2 regions of the Protofrankia symbiont of Coriaria myrtifolia genome follow, and region 1 is predicted to be linked to the other one. Evidence: riboswitches for the same ligand, from Rfam matches in the RefSeq annotation. Region 1 holds a riboswitch; the other holds the start of a gene.

Region 1 (7,798 bases):
TGGAGTTCCTGCGAAGGCACAACGTCGATACCTCGGAGTTCGAGCGGCACAGCGAGCAGGTGATCAACAACATTCACAACGGCAACATCTTCAATGTCAACGAGGTCAGTGGCCAGGGCAACGTCTTCGGCGACCAGGCGCAGGTAACCAATGCTCAGCAGGGCGGATAGTCCCAGGGGAGAAGCAGCGTGAGCACGTACAACATTGGTTCGGTGTCGGGCCAGGGGAACGTCTTCGGGGACAACAACCAGGTCACCAACCAGATCGCCGTCCCGGCTGCGACGCGCGGCGCGCTGGAGAACCTGCGCGCCGCGCTGCGGGACAACGCCGACGATCTTACGGACCCGGACGGGATGCGGCGGGCGACCGACGAGCTCGAGGAGGAACTCACCGCGGACGCGCCGGACCGTGGCCGGATCTCCCGCCTCCTACGCGGCCTGCTGCTGGGTGCCGGCACCGTCACCGCGGTAACCACCGCCCTGGAAGGCCTCGAAAACACGGTATTCGGTTGAGCATTCCAGAGGAGGCGTAGGTGGTTTCCGGCGCCCCGACAAATTTTTTTCACCTGTATCCACCTCGACCGTAGGCGGTTTCGGTCGCCCCGACAGCGCTTTCCGCCCGCACTTTCCGATGCGTCGGTTCCGCGGGGCACACGCTCGCTCGTCTCCGGCGGGTCTGGAAGGTGAACCGTCCGACGGACTGGCCGATACCTGATCTCGATGGCGATCCGGCTCCGGGCGATCCGTTCGCGGTGCGGGAGCTGGCCCGACGGTTTCTGGCGTTTGCCGCTGACGTCGAACACGCCCATAAGCAGCTCACCGCGATAGCCACCGGTGAAGTGATCCATGTATGGACTGGTTCCGCGGGAGATGCGTTTCGGGGGAGCTGGATATATTCCCCGGCCAGCTACAGAAGCTTGCGACGTCGTATCAGATGGCCGGTGATGCGCTGCGCGTCTATGCGCCGGTCCTGGATTCCGCGCAGGTACAGGCCGACCGGGCACTTGCGCGGGGGCGGGAAGCGCGAGCCCGCCGCGAGCCCGCCGCGAGCCCGCCGCGAGCCCGCTCAGATCCTTGTCGGCTCGGCGCAGACCGCGCTGTCGTCCGCGACGCGGAGGATCATGGCTCTGGAGTCAGGTTCCCACCCCCACGCGATGGATCTTCCTTTGCCTGATCCGGTGCAGGTGACACAGGCGATCCGAGACCAGCGGGTCGCGCAGGCCCGGCTGGAGCAGTTGCGAGACTCTGTACAGGCCGTACAGGCCGTACAGGCCGTACAGGCCGTACAGGCCGTACAGGCCGTACAGGCCGTACAGGATGATCTGGATGCTGCCCGTCAGCTCGCGCGCTGGCGGCGAAGCAGCTACGTCAGGATGCGGCACGGACCTGCGTATCGATGATCCGGCGCGCCTCCCACGCGGGGATCCGGGACAAGCCGTGGTGGTCCTGGGAGAAAATCCCACAGGCCGCTGGCAGGGTCTGGCATGTTGCCATCGGCCTCGCGACCAGCACCGTTGCGGTCCTCGGGGTGGCCGCTATGGTCGTCGGCGGGCCGGTCGCATGGATGGTGTCCGCAGCTGCGCTCGTGCTCCTGACCGATGCCTTGGCCCGGTATGCCAACGGCCAGGCATCCCGATGGGACGTCGGCTTCGCCCTGCTCGGCTGTATCCCCGGTAGTCGAGGTCTCAGCACCGCCGGTCTTGGCCGTGGTGCCGGCCAGGTCCAGCGTGGAGGAGGTGTCGCCGCTGGTGTCCTGCGCGCCGCTGTGGTTCATACCCACCGGGTGCTCAATGCCTGCGAAGCGCATCTTGCCGTCATGGCTGCCAACCTGCGCGCTGCCCGTCAGGGTTTCGCCATGACCGTGACTCCTGACGGCCGGATGCTCATGGTCGGCAGCGACGCCCTTCGTGACACCTCGAAAGCCGCTGGCCGCGGGCTGACGGCATCCGAACAGCGGGCCGTCAGATCGCTTCAGCGGCAGATCGAAGAACATCGGGCTAAACTGGAAGCGTACCGGGCCGATCCTGACGTATTCGATGACCAAGGTATTCTTGAGTGTGCGCCGATACCGATGATTCGGCAACGAATCATCGGTGGACGTATACGCCATCTGGAACAGGAGATCCCAGCTTTTCGGAAGCAGATTTTCAAAATTCTTAGGGGCGGTGGCCAGTGAGTGAGCACGTGTCCGTCCCGCTTGAGACGCTCACCGCCGCGTTCGCTCTTCTGATCGAACATCTGCGACAGGAAGCGGGGACGGAGGTGTCTCTCGACAAAGATTACTTCTGGTCGATTCCGCGGGAGCTGCTCTACGATGTCTACGCGCAGCCAACGGATCTGACTGTCGGACAGCTCAGTGAGTCGTTGGCCGATCTACAGTCGGCGTTGGCCGATCCGTCGAAAGTCACGACGTACGGCCTGGTATGGCTTGCCGACCTGCTGAAAGCCATCGGCCTGGATATCGTCAGATGACTGTCGGAGGCTGTCCGCGGACAAGCGTAGGTGGTTTCCGTCGTTTCGGTAGCGGTTTCCACCTACGCTTGCCGCGGGTGTAGGTGGTTTCCGCTGGGGGGATGGCGGTTTTCACCTACGGGTGGGTCAGGCTCCGGTGGTGGAGCCGGGTCTGACGATCATTAGGATGGTGACGGTCACCCAGAGCAGGTTGAAGGCGCCGGTGAGCATTGCCAGGCGTGCGCCGGCCCGCGCGTCGAGGGCAGCGGTGGCGTCGGCGCTCGCTGTGGCCTGCGCGGCGGCGTCGACGGCATGGAGGGCGTCGCGCTGGCCAGGCAGGACGAGCAGAGCCAGGACGATGGCCGCGCCCGCGGTGAGGATGATCGAGGCGATCACCCAGGCGTTGCCCGTGACACTCATTTCACCCGCGGTGGCGAACCCGAGAGCGGGTACGGCGACACCGACGAGGGCGTAGACCGAGCAGATGCGGTACAGGATGCGCAGGGATGCGACAGCGGCCGGATCGCCGGGGTTGGCCTGGGAGTGACGCAGGGCCGGAGGGAACATGCTGGCGGCGACGGCGACCGGGCCGATGGTGAGGACAGCGGCCAGAACGTGCAGGATCAGGAAGAATTTCGTCACGGTGACAATCCTCGCCTCCGACGCCGCGGCGTCGGCCAGTGACCTTCAGGGTGTGGGCTACCGGGCTGGCCCGCTGGCCTCGCCTCCACCAGCCGCGCTCGTCCCGGTCGAAGCCAGCAGACGCGCGCTCCGCTGATGCCGTTGCGGTGTCGTAGGCGGCGCGGGCGTGGGCGTTGTGAGGACCACAGCGGGGCCACAGCCGAAATGGCGAAGCTGACCGGTAGCCGGAGGCACACTCACTTTATGTAAATCGTCCGCGCTCCCCGCACCTGGGCGCCAGCTTCACGATCACGACTGGACGCCTGGGACGCGGGCGGGCTTCTTGGCCGCGCACCCTCCGAGGTACCCGTGCGGCCGACGGCTGGTGGCCATCTGCGAGCGATGTACCGCATGGTCACGTAGGCGGCCGTGGAGTTACTGAAAGTAATCAGTCTCACCGCCTCCGGCGATACCGGGCCTACTGGTGATCATATATGAGCGAAAGCAGGATCCGATGCGTGTCGGGATATACCTGGACGATCAGGGGCGGTCACTGGACGCGGTCGTGGCGGCGGCCCGTGACGGGGCAAAGGCCGGCTTCGCCAGCGCCTGGATGACCCAGTTCGGCGGGTGGGACGCGCTCACCGCGCTGGCGGTCGTGGGCCGGGAGGCACCCGGTATCGAGGTCGGGACAGCGGTGGTGCCGACCTATCCCCGCCATCCGCTGGTGCTCGCCAGCCAGGCGCTGACGGTGCAGGCGGCCGTGGGCAACCGGCTCACCCTGGGCATCGGGGTGAGCCATCGGCCCATCGTCGAGGGCCAGTTCGGCTACTCGTTCGACCGGCCCGTGGCGTACCTGCGGGAGTACCTGTCCGTGCTGGTCCCGCTGCTGCACGGGGAGAGCGTCACCCACCAGGGCGCGTCCCTCACCGCCGTCGGCGCCGTTGACGTGCCGGGCGGCAAGCCGCCGTCGCTGCTGATCGGCGCGCTCGGCCCCGCGATGCTACGGACCGCCGGTGAGCTCGCCGACGGCACGGTCACGACCTGGACGGGCCCGGCGACCCTCGCCGACCACATCGTGCCGACGATCACCCGGGCCGCCAGCGCCGCGGGACGGCCGGATCCCCGGGTGGTGGCGCTCAGCTTCGTCTGTGTGACCGCGGACGCCGACGCGCGCCGGGAGTGGGTCGCGCAACGGTTCGCCATGGTCGGCCAGCTGCCCAGCTACCGGGCCGTCCTCGACCGGTAGGGTGTGGACGGCCCGGGGGAGACGGTCATCCTCGGTGACGAGGCGTCTGTCGAACGGCAGATTCGGCGACTGGCGAGCGCCGGTGTCACCGAACTGGTGGCGCAGCCGATCGGTTCGGCACGGGAGCAGGCGACAGCGACCGACCTGCTCGTCGCGCTCAATACGCCGCCCGCCGGCTGACCTGGCGGGGGCGAGCCGGCCGGCAGGCGGAGCCGAGAACTGGCACCCCGCTGGCTCTCCCGTCCGGTGGAACGCCGATCCTCCGCGCCGCACGCGAATGCCGCACGCGAATACAGTCGTAACGGCTGGGTGCGGGGGTGGGCGGACGGAGTCGGTTGTCGCTGCCGGAAGGAGTTGCCGCAAAGGTGAGTGGGTTGTTGGAGGACGGGGAGGCACAGCCGGTTCTCACCCGGGAGCTGAGACTCGCGGCATATGTGGTCTGCATCCGGGACGGTAAAGTGCTGCTCGCGCGCTTCGCTGGCGCGGGTCAGACGTTCTGGACGCTGCCCGGCGGCGGGCTCGATCACGGGGAGGATCCGCTTGCCGCGGCGATCCGCGAGGTCGAGGAGGAAACCGGATACGACGTCGTGATCGAATCCCTGCTCGGTCTGGACTCGATACGTCGGAACTTTCAGCGTGCGGTGGGTGTCGAAGCCGACCAGCAGACCCTGCGGGTCATTTACGCCGCCCGGGTGGTGGCCGGTGAGCTTCGCTACGAGGTGGGCGGTTCGACCGACCAGGCCGCATGGGTCGATCTTGAACGGGTCCATGCTCTCGAGCGGATCGATCTGGTCGACATAGGGCTGGAGCTCGAACGCCGCCGTCCACCGCTTGGCCGGGTGGACCGGGACCGCTTCCGGCTCTGAATCCGGCCAGGAGTCACAGCCGGGCGCCCGGTGGAGATCCGACCGAAGTCCGATCTCCACCGGGATGACGCCGGCTCCCCGGGACGAACCGAATGGTTACCGGGACACGGGCCGCCCGGGTCTACCGGATCAGTGAAGCCGGTCCGGTGGGAGGCTCGAGCATGAAAACGGAAACAGAAATGGAAAGAGCAAAGAGCACGGAAGGAACGCGGCCGTGCCGTCGGTGGACGGTCAGCCGATCTTTCCGGACCAGCAGTGCTTGGACGCGTACCACGGTCCGGTGCCCTGCTGCGAGTAGAGGATGCGAGCGCGTTTCCACTGCTCCTCGGGGCTGGCCTGCTGCGGCAGACCGGACCCGCCGACACCTCGCCAGGTGGGTGGCAGGAACTGGAACAGCCCACCGGCGCCGATCTCGTTGACGACGCGCGGATCGCCACCGGATTCACACTGTGCGATGGCGGAGAGCACCCGGTCCGCGGCCGGTGCCGCGTTTGCCGGCTGGGACACCGCGACGCTGCCGCCGATGGCTGCGACAACAGCCGGAACGGCGATCATCGCGCGGGTGCGGGTCCTGATTCCCACGCGGTTGCGCCGCCTGCTGCGCCTGGTCGCGCCGTCACGCGTATGTCCGTCACGAGTACGTGTCTGGGACATGATGATGTCCTTCCCCACGCCTGCGAGGTGAGCTGTCGGGTTCGGGCTGGGACTGCCCGGCCGCGTTCCGCGGCTTCACCCCAAGGACGTCCGATGAGCGACGCCCGCAAAAATTGGTTCCCCCGCTCCTGCCATTGGTTTGACTTCCGTCGGCCGGGGCAGGATTCGGCGTGTCGCCCGACGGGTGCCTTCTTCGCGAAGGCACGGCGCAGACCATACGCACGGGTCCGACCTGGAAAGCAAGAGGGGACGGACGGCCGTGAAGATGAGCACACCGTATTTCTGATGTTGATTGTCGCCCCGGTCGTCGGGTAACGCGCGCGCCCGCGCGCTCATTATCTGGATGGGCATGTGAGGCCGGCGAAGCGTGGCGATATCGCCACGCTTCGGGTCGAGTGTTCCTGCGCGCGGCGTGGATGGCCGGGCCGAATTCGTGACCGCCGGCACCGCCGTCGCGGAAATGTTCACTGAAATGTTCATGGAAATGCCCGTCGGAAGTTCCCCGAAAATGGCCGGGGAAAGCGGTCGAGGCGATCGTGGAAGGCCGTGGCAGTGGCCGGAGGGGTGCTCTTCGACGCAGCCGTCGCATGGCCGGAAGCGCCTGCGTGGAGAAAGCGCTGGCCGGGGGCTGGCGGCGGTGTGGAAGGCGTGTATCGTGTTCGCCTTGCTCGCGCCGCGATCTTCCGGCGGCCTGCCTGCCTGTGACCTTCCCGAGGCGACGCGATGCCGGCCGGGTGCCGCGACGCCAGGCGCCGTGACGCGACGCCGGGTGCCGTGGCACGGGCACCATGACCCGGAGGACTGGGACATTGACGGGTCATGGTGGGAGGAACTGACCACACAGCCGTGTCGACGGGCGCGTGCGGCCGGCTGATTTGCGAGGCTGACCGGCATGATGACGCTGGCGGCGTGCGCGATGCTCTCGATGCTGGTCTGGCTGGTCCTCTCGACCGGACACGGAATGTTCTGGCGGACCGGCACCCGGCTCGACGCCGCCGACACCGGCGCGACCGAGCCACCTGGCGGCTGGCCCGCGATCACCGTGATCGTGCCGGCCCGGGACGAGGCCGAGATGCTGCCGCACACCCTGCCGGCCCTGCTCGGGCAGGATTACCCGGGGCAGCTGCGAGTCCTGCTGGTCGACGACTCCAGCGACGACGGTACCGGCGAGGTCGCCCGCGTCATCGGCCGGGTCGCGGGTGCCGGTGACAGGCTGACGGTCGTCGACGGCCAGCCGCGCCCGGCTGGCTGGGCGGGCAAGGTGTGGGCCATGGAGCAGGGTGTGCGCGCGGCCGGGCCCGACGCGCGGTGGCTGCTGTTCACCGACGCCGACATCGCTCACGGCCCGCACTCGGTGACCCGGCTGGTCCGCCACGCCACCGGTCGCGGGCTCGACCTCACGTCGCTGATGGCTGTGCTGCGCACGAGCAACCGCTGGGAGCGGCTCGTCATCCCGGCGTTCGTCTACTTCTTCGCCCAGCTCTACCCGTTCCGCCGGGCCAACCGGCCGACGGCGCGCACGGCGGCGGCGGCCGGCGGGTGCGTCCTGCTGCGCCGTGCCGCGCTGGAACGCGCCGGTGGGATCGCCGCCATCCGCGGCGCGGTCATCGACGACTGCTCGCTGGCCAAGGCCGTCAAGCGCGGCGGGGGACGGATCTGGCTGGGCCTGGCCGACCGCGGGCCCGGGGGTGTGCGCAGCGTCCGCCCGTACCCCGGGCTCGCCGACCTGTGGAAGATGATCTCCCGTAGCGCGTACACCCAGCTGCGGCATTCGCCCGTGCTGCTCGCCGGCACCGTCGTCGGCCTGGTGCTGACCTACCTGCTGCCGCCGGTGGCGGCCGTGATCGGGCTGGCGGGGACTCTCGCCGCTGGCGGGGGTGCCGGGGGCACGGCCGCGCTGGTCGCCGGCATCGCCGGGCTCGCCGCCTGGGTGATCATGACTGCCACCTACGTCCCGA
Region 2 (7,798 bases), on a different contig from region 1:
GATCGTGCACACCGGCGAGGTCATGGTCTTCCTCGGCCACGACTTCGTCGTCACCGTGCGGCACGGCGAACACGGCGGACTACAGAGCCTCCGCAGCCGGTTGGAGGCGCAGCCGCAGGTGCTCCGACACGGGCCGTCAGCCGTCCTGCACGCCATCTGCGACCAGATCGTCGACGACTACCTGGCCGTCACCGAAAAAATAGAGGTCGACATCGACGCCATCGAGGCGTCGGTCTTCCAGCGGTCGCTGCGGCCCGACACCGGCAAGGTCTACCAGCTCAAACGGGAGGTCCTCGAGTTCAAACACGCAATAATACCGCTGTACGCACCGCTGCGCGCGCTGGCCGAGCCCGGCGTCATCGGGATCGACCCACGAATCCGGGCGTACTTCCGGGACGTCGCCGACCACCTTGAGGAGGTCACCGCGCGAATCGCCCGGTTCGACGAACTGCTCTCCTCGATACTGCAGGCGACCCTGACGCAGGTCACCATCGCGCAGAACGAGGACATGCGCCGTATCAGCGCCTGGGTCGCCATCGCCGCGGTGCCCACCGCGATAGCCGGTATCTACGGTATGAACTTCGAGCACATGCCCGAACTGCGCCAGATCTGGGGATACCCGGCGGTCCTCTGCCTGATGGCGACGGTCTGTTTTTTCCTGTACCGGGCGTTCAAACGGAACGGATGGCTCTGAGCCGAATCCGCCGAATCCGCTGGACCCTCGGCCGCGCGGATCGGGACGGCCCGGCCAGCCGCCGCGCCCGGCGGGCAATCCACGCGACCAGCCGTGTCATGCGGCCAGCTTGGCCTCATGACATGTGGCCAGCCATACGACCAATTGTACGATTCGATCGTATTGTACCGGTTGTCCCATGGCGTGACCTCCCCGTCGGGATTCACGAGGACCACGCTGTCAGCTACCGTAATGGATCGTGTCGGGCTTTCACAGGGGGCCGTTCCCTACTCGGTTCTCCCGATCCTCGCTCGGCGGCAAGCGGCGGCTCCCGATCCTCGGCCGTACCTTTGGCGCCGGCAGCCAGCGCGCCGTCGTCCCGCATCTCCACGACGAGGGCGGCGCGGGCCGATGACCCCATCGATGAACACCGTCCGCAGCGACCTTGTCGCAGAGCTCGCGGCAAGGTTGGAGCAGCTCGACCACCTGCTCGGACGCCTGGAAGACGCCGAGCGGCAGGCCGCGAGCGCCAGCGAGGACCTGATGCGTGCCCGGCACTGGCAGGAGGAGACGCTGCGCGCGATTCAGGACGAGCGCGCCCAGATGCGTACGCACCAGCGTGCTCTGGACAGCCTCGCGGACCGAACACAGACCGCTCTGGCCGCTCTGGCCGCCAGCCATCGCTCGCTGCCGCCGGAGGTCCACGAACTCGCGATCGAACTCCAGGTCCTACAGACCTCCGGTCTGCTCTCCCGCCGGCCGCCTCCCCGCACCCGCCACCAGTAACGACACGCCCTAACGAGGGGAGAGGTAGTGGTCCGCGAATTCGGCAGCGGCGACCGGTGAGGTTCGGAGCCGGTCCAGGCGAACGTCCTGCAGGCGCCGGGCGAACGGGTCGGCAAGTTCGACGTTGACCAGCTGCAGAAGTTTCGTCGATGCTTCCTGCGCCAGCCAGGCCCGGCCCAGGCACACCTCGGAGTAGGCGTTCAGCGGACGTTCGTCCGCGTCGTGCAGGGCTGCCGCCACTGCGAGCGCGAGCGTCTCACCGTCGACGATGGCGAGCCCGGCGCCCTTGGCCGCCGCCGGTGGTACCCGGCGCGCGGCGTCCCCGGCGAGTATGAGACGTCCGAACCGCATCGGTTCGTAGAAGACCGAGTCCATCGCGATGACGTTCGGCGGCTCCAGCAACGGCCCTTCCGCCAGTTGCCAGTCGGCGTCCACGGCGAGCCGGGCGTGCAGTTCCTCCCAGATCCGCTCGGCCGACCAGTCCGCGGCGTCGGCCGTGGCCTCCACCTGTAGATAGAAGCGGCTTGTCCGGTGGTCACGCAGCATGTGGCCGGCGAATCCCCGCGGGCTGACCCCATAAATGATCTTATCCGTGGACGGGGCGACCGCGGCCAGGACGGCGAGCCAGGCCCATGCGCTGTCGCGCTGTCGGATGTGGCGCAACGCGCCCTCGGGGATCGATCCGCGGGAAACGCCGTGATGACCGTCGCAGCCCGCGATGAAACGGCTTTCCACTGTCTGCCGCTGCCCGTCGGCCGTGACGAACGAGACGGCGGGATGGTCGGAGGTCAGCGCGTCCAACATCACGTCAGTGACGCCGAACTCGATGACGCCACCCGCGGCAAGGTAGGCGGCAACCAGATCGGCGACGAGCTCCTGCTGCGGGTAGACGACGTGATGGCGTCCGCCCGCGTGGCGATCATACTCGACGACAAACGCTCTGCGACGATGCCGGAGCTCACAGTTGTGGTGTGGCGCACCTTCGGCCCGCAGGCCGTCGGCAAGCCCGTTGCGCTCCAGGGCGTCCACCGCCGCCGGCCCGAGCAGCCCGGCACGTGGACGGCTTTCCACCCTGGCCCGACTGGCAGCCTCGAGCACGAGCGTGTCGATACCCCGACGAGCCAGTACGACCGCCGCCACCAGGCCCGCGACACCCGCGCCAATCACAACGACGCCCACCCGGCGAGGACGCGGCCGCGAGGCAGACGCGCCCGGCTGGAGCGCGCCGTGCCCGTCCGGTGCAGACCCCGGAGCGGAGCGCGTCACGGCGAGCGCCTCCCCCGGGAGCATCGACACGATTCCTGATCACCCGCCATACTGCCCTGATCACATGGCTGACCCGGACGAACCGATCCGGGCGAGGCACTGCCAGAGTACGACGTCACATTCCGACACGCGTCAGGAGGCCGACAGCCCGGCACCAACCAACCGGACAATTTTCGCAAAAGGAGCGGAGTGTTGCTGGCGGATAGCGCTGATCGCTACCTAAAGTAGCGATATTGTTGACTATCCGTGCCCGAAGGCCCCCAGTCGACCATCTGCCGCCGCTATGGCGTATTGTCATCCTCCGCATCCCGCAAGTCACGGAAAGCGGCACGTCAGCCGAGCGACCAAAGGTCACAAGCCAGCTGGTCGCACCCGACGCCGCCCCGGCCGGCGAAGGAGGATGGGGTAGAACAGCCGGTTATGACACTTCATACAACTACTTGGGGTAGTTGTGAGGGACTAGTGTTTACTAGCGCCATCCGTATGAACTAGTCTCGCGTCGACGGCACGACACACCGGGCCGAACTGCCGAATCCTGCCCGCGGTCCCGGTGTTCCCTCCGAGTCGTCACCAGGGCAGGAGCGGGGGACCCATCCTCCACCGGGCGGCACCGAACCGCGGTGTCGTCCTCGGGGTGAAGTGCGCAGCGCGATGGTCGCGCGACCCACCGGGCAGCCCAGCCCGAACCCGACAGCTCACCTCGCAGGCGAACGGGAAGGATCACAACCTTGTCTGCGCATGATGTGCAGCCTGATCCGGCACTACGATCGCGTTCGTCGCAGACGGCTTCGCCGTCACCCCGCCGGCAGCAGATCGACCGGCACGTCGACCGCCCGACACGTGGCCGACATCGCGCGCCCACGCAGCAGTCCGGAACGGGCCGCTCGCGAGCTCGGGCCGCTGTCGCCGTGATGACCACCGGTACCGTCGCGGTGTCCGGTGTCGCCCTGGCCGGATGTGCCACAGCCGACTCAAATTCCGACGATGCTTCCGTCACCTCGCCCATAACGCTCGGATCACAATTCGGTGGCCAGGCGTCGCTGGCCAGCCTGCGCACCTCCACCATCAATCCGCTGTCCACGGGCGGTTCCGGATCGGTCACCAGTCAGGTGCTCAACCAGACCGACCTGCATCCCAAGACCGGTGTCGTGCTCAAAGTCACGAATTCGGACGTCTCCGTGAAGGCAGACCAGCCGGTGGAGGTGGGATTTCATCTTGAGGACGCGGTCACCCACGCGCCGCTGGCCAACCAGCTCGTCAAGGTCCAGGTGAAGCTGCCGGAGGGATGGGCGACCTTCAAGCACCTTTACACCAACGAGCAGGGCTTCACCAGTTACACTGCCAAGGTTCTCACCACCACGCAGGTCACCGCGATTTTCGACGGAACCGACGCTCTGCGGTCGACACGGTCGACCAACGTCGGCACGTTGACCGTGATCCCCAATACCCCGGCGCCCCGGCCTTCCCAGACTGCCCGCGTCAGTGGCTCGGCCTTGAGCAGCGCCGTCTCAGGCGCACTCGCAGTCGCCAGCTCGTTCGGCGAACGGGCGGTGTATCTTGCGGCCCAGCAGGCCGGCAAGCCCTACGTCTACGGCGCGGAGGGCCCCTACACTTTCGACTGCTCGGGGCTGATCCAGTACGTCTTCAAGCAGTTGGGACGCAACCTCCCCCGCACTGCCGAGGCACAGTACCAGGCGACCACCCGGATATCGCAGTACAACAAGCAGCCGGGTGATCTGATTTTCTACGGCACGCCAGGTAATATCTACCATGTTGGCATTTATGCGGGCGATGGTAAGATGTGGGTGGCGCCCAAGTCAGGCGACGTCGTCTCACTGAGGCCCCTCTACACCACGTCGTATTCTGTCGGCCGGGTTCTCTGACTGAACCGATCAGCCCGCGTCCGCAGCTGGTTGTCAGTACATGGCTTCGTGTACTGACAACCAAACCTTATAAACACAATTCACAGGCGGGTTCCCACACAGCCTCCCCCTCCGGTTGTGCGTGAACCTTGCCGCCAGGTCGAAGTTGTCGATGTCGACACCGGCCTGGCGGCACTCCGCGGGCGGCATCCCGCGATGATGACTTCCGCTGGTCGGACCGAGCCAACCCCCCCAGCTCGGAAAGCCCGGCGGAACAAGAGGCTTCCGCCGGCCGGTCGTACTGGACCCCCCCCACAGTCCGGCCGGTCGGCGGGAGCCGCCCCCTCTCACCGACCGGATGCCCGGCCGAGACCGAAGCTCCCCTCAAGGCGTCTCCTCCGCGAGTTCCCCAAGCCACGGCGGACGACCGGACGCCCGCTCCTACGCCTTGAACTGCCTGGAGAAGTCCCACAGAGCGCGCGTGATCCGCTCGTTCCACGCCCCGTCGACATGCTGGACATGGGTTTCTGGCGAGCAGCTCGGGCTCTGCCCGACCGACCCCACCGTCGCGACGGCGACAAACTTCAGCCCGTTGTCGGGCGCCGCGCAGGCAACCGCGAGGGCGGCACGCCCACCTTCGCCAAGGCCCCAGATGTAGATCCGGGACTGATCGATCTTCGACCGCTCCTGCGACACGTAGCGCACGACGTCACGCAGGTACTGCACGTCCGCGCCCTGAGGATCGTCCAACCTCCATTCGCCGTCCACGGCTTCCGGGTAGACCACGGCGAAGTCCCGTCGGTCGGCGAGCGTCGAGGCCTCGGTGATCTTTTCGATCGCGCCCGCGTCGCTGTTGTCGTCATGCAGGACGAGGACCAGCGGCAGCGGCTTGCCGGGGTCGGCGTCGGCATGAACGGTGAGCTCGCGTTCGGCGGAGAGGTACCCCGTCGGTATCTTTGCCCGCTCGGTGTCCGGGTTACCCGAACGGGACACGTAGATCCAGGCGACCACGAGCACGGCACCGATGATCAGCACCCGCTTGCGGTTCTTGGCCCATAGCTGTTTCCCGGCTTTCAGCGGATTCGACACCACGAGACAACCGAACCACACCAGGAGCCGTCGATTCGGCTGATTCGCCTCGCGTCGTGGACAAGTCGGGACCTACCCGGAGTGCGCTGCCTCACACCCGACCAGCTTGCGACACCAAATGATCACTAAAAGTAGTCAAACAAGCATGGCCGGTACGGCAACCACGGCACGGCTCGTTCGTTGACGTGGTGTATCCACCAGAATCTCGACAACATCGGATTGCGGGGCATACGGCTGCCGGAACAGGGGTGAGGCCGAAGTGGACAGTGGTCAGGAACTCGACCATCGACTGATCAAGATCGAACACGAGCTGTCGGTGTTCGGCCGGCGCGCCGAACGCTTCCGGATGGCCATCGCCGACGACTCCGGGACGGTTCTGGACCGCTCGGCCTACCTGCTGCTCAGCCACATCCACGAACACGGCGCCGTACGGCTGACCACCCTGGGCACGGTGTTCGCCCTGGACATCTCCACGGTGAGCCGCCAGGTTGCCGCGCTTGCCGCGGCCGGGCTGGTGGAACGCACCACTGATCCCAGCGACCGGCGGGCGACGCTGGTGAAGCTCAGCACCCGCGGCCAGCAACGCTACCTCGCCACCCGCTCCGCACGGGTAGAAAAGATCAACATCCTGATACGGACCTGGGGCCAGGAAGAGCTCAGCGTCTTCGGCGCGCTGCTGGGCCGGCTGAACGTGGCGATCGCTGAACACGACCGCAGCTACCTGCCACCGCAGCACGACGAGCCGTGTCCCGCACCCGCCACCCCGCCGACCGCCGGGACGGACTGACACCGAACACCGAGCGGTAGGACGCCTCTCCCCGCGCCCACGGAAGATTCTTCGCGACTCCTCACCCCGAGTCGGGCACGACCCCAGGTCACAGGGGCCCCAGAGCACAAGGGCCCCGGCGTGGCCCCGGGGCAGACGTTAGGCGTGGACGTCCAGGGCGTGCAGGCGCGCCTGCCGCAGCACCTCCGTCTCCGGCGGGCCGGCCAGTTCCGGCAGCCAGCCGTGCACCCAGGACAACAGCAGGTCGGCCAGGGCCGGGTTCTGCGCGAGGACCGGACCGTGCAGATAGGTACCGATCACACGCCCGTCCACGACACCGTCGGTGTGGTCCGGGGTGCCGTTACCGACCCCCTTGCGCACGGTCCCGAGCGGCCGGCCGTGCCCGTTGGGCAGGGTCCGGGTGCGTCCCCCATGGTTCTCGTAGCCGAGCAGCAACGGCAGCGCGAGCTCGGGGGCGGGTTCGACGACGATGTCACCGACCGCGCGCGGCGGCACCGGCTGCTCGAACGAGCGTCGCGTCTCCACGTCCACCAGGCCCAGGCCGTCGTGGATCCGGCCCTCACCACCGGGGAAGGACACGCCGATCACCTGGTATCCGGCACACACCGCGAGCACAACAGCGCCCTGGGCCACCGCGTGCGCGATGGCGTTGTTCTGGCGCAGCCCCTCGGCGGCCAGCACCTGCGGCTCGTCCTCACCGCCGCCGAGCAGATAGATGTCACACCCGGCCGGCACCGGCTCCCCGGCCGGGACGCCGATCACCTCGGCCGGCAGGCCGCGCCAGCGCAGCCGCTGCGCCAGCACGGTCGCGTTGCCACCGTCGCCGTACGTCCCGAGCAGCTCCGGGTAGATCAGGGCGATCCGGGTCGCTGAGTCCCGGCTCATGCCACAGCCCCGATCATGTCGCCGTGGATGGTCACCTGTTTGGTCACCTGTTCGTCCTCACCGGGGCGACCCGCCCCAGGATGTCGCGGAAGGCGGTGTAGTTCGCGACCACGTCGATGATCTTCTCGTCCAGGGTCGCCGCCGCGCTCTCGGCATCGGGATGGACCGCGTGCGGGATCTCCGCGTATGCCAGCCGGACGCTCATGTCCTCCTTGCGCCCACCGGTGACCAGCACCTGCCTGCCCCGCAGCCGCTCGAACGGGACGTCCCAGATCCAGGACGGGTCACGCCCGTCAGCGGTCTGCGCGTTGAAATCAACGATCACCGGCCGGGCGGGCGTGGTGTTGAGCAACTCCATCATCTCCACCCAGCCGGCCGGGTTCTTGGCGAGCAGCAGCCGCCCGCGGATACCGGACTCTCCGAGCTCGACCTCCTGGTAACGGCCCTGGA

Evidence for each region. Region 1 has a riboswitch for cyclic di-AMP ahead of CM1CMNOD_RS10280 (transglycosylase family protein). Riboswitches for the same ligand answer to the same signal wherever they lie in the genome.
Region 2: linked by a shared signal. The riboswitch ahead of CM1CMNOD_RS20295 (C40 family peptidase) and the one ahead of CM1CMNOD_RS10280 (transglycosylase family protein) in region 1 are both predicted to bind cyclic di-AMP.

Annotation. Positions count from the first base shown of each region.
Region 1 is NZ_CAAAFS010000181.1:9,437-17,234, forward strand. Features, by position in the region: gene CM1CMNOD_RS10240 (hypothetical protein) at 1-170, shown strand, start outside; gene CM1CMNOD_RS10245 (hypothetical protein) at 189-512, shown strand; gene CM1CMNOD_RS10250 (hypothetical protein) at 1,133-1,381, opposite strand; gene CM1CMNOD_RS10255 (hypothetical protein) at 1,396-2,175, shown strand; gene CM1CMNOD_RS10260 (hypothetical protein) at 2,172-2,471, shown strand; gene CM1CMNOD_RS10265 (membrane protein) at 2,598-3,092, opposite strand; gene CM1CMNOD_RS23605 (hypothetical protein) at 3,094-3,228, shown strand; gene CM1CMNOD_RS10270 (TIGR03564 family F420-dependent LLM class oxidoreductase) at 3,586-4,320, shown strand; gene CM1CMNOD_RS23025 (hypothetical protein) at 4,324-4,500, shown strand; gene CM1CMNOD_RS10275 (NUDIX hydrolase) at 4,686-5,186, shown strand; gene CM1CMNOD_RS10280 (transglycosylase family protein) at 5,418-5,840, opposite strand; cyclic di-AMP (ydaO/yuaA leader) riboswitch at 5,843-6,021, opposite strand; gene CM1CMNOD_RS10285 (glycosyltransferase) at 6,733-7,798, shown strand, end outside.
Region 2 is NZ_CAAAFS010000346.1:16,230-24,027, forward strand. Features, by position in the region: gene corA (magnesium/cobalt transporter CorA) at 1-694, shown strand, start outside; gene CM1CMNOD_RS20285 (hypothetical protein) at 1,097-1,459, shown strand; gene CM1CMNOD_RS20290 (4-hydroxybenzoate 3-monooxygenase) at 1,469-2,749, opposite strand; cyclic di-AMP (ydaO/yuaA leader) riboswitch at 3,273-3,448, shown strand; gene CM1CMNOD_RS20295 (C40 family peptidase) at 3,637-4,608, shown strand; gene CM1CMNOD_RS20300 (PHB depolymerase family esterase) at 5,029-5,676, opposite strand; gene CM1CMNOD_RS20305 (MarR family winged helix-turn-helix transcriptional regulator) at 5,936-6,463, shown strand; gene CM1CMNOD_RS20310 (type 1 glutamine amidotransferase) at 6,602-7,348, opposite strand; gene CM1CMNOD_RS20315 (Mur ligase family protein) at 7,392-7,798, opposite strand, start outside.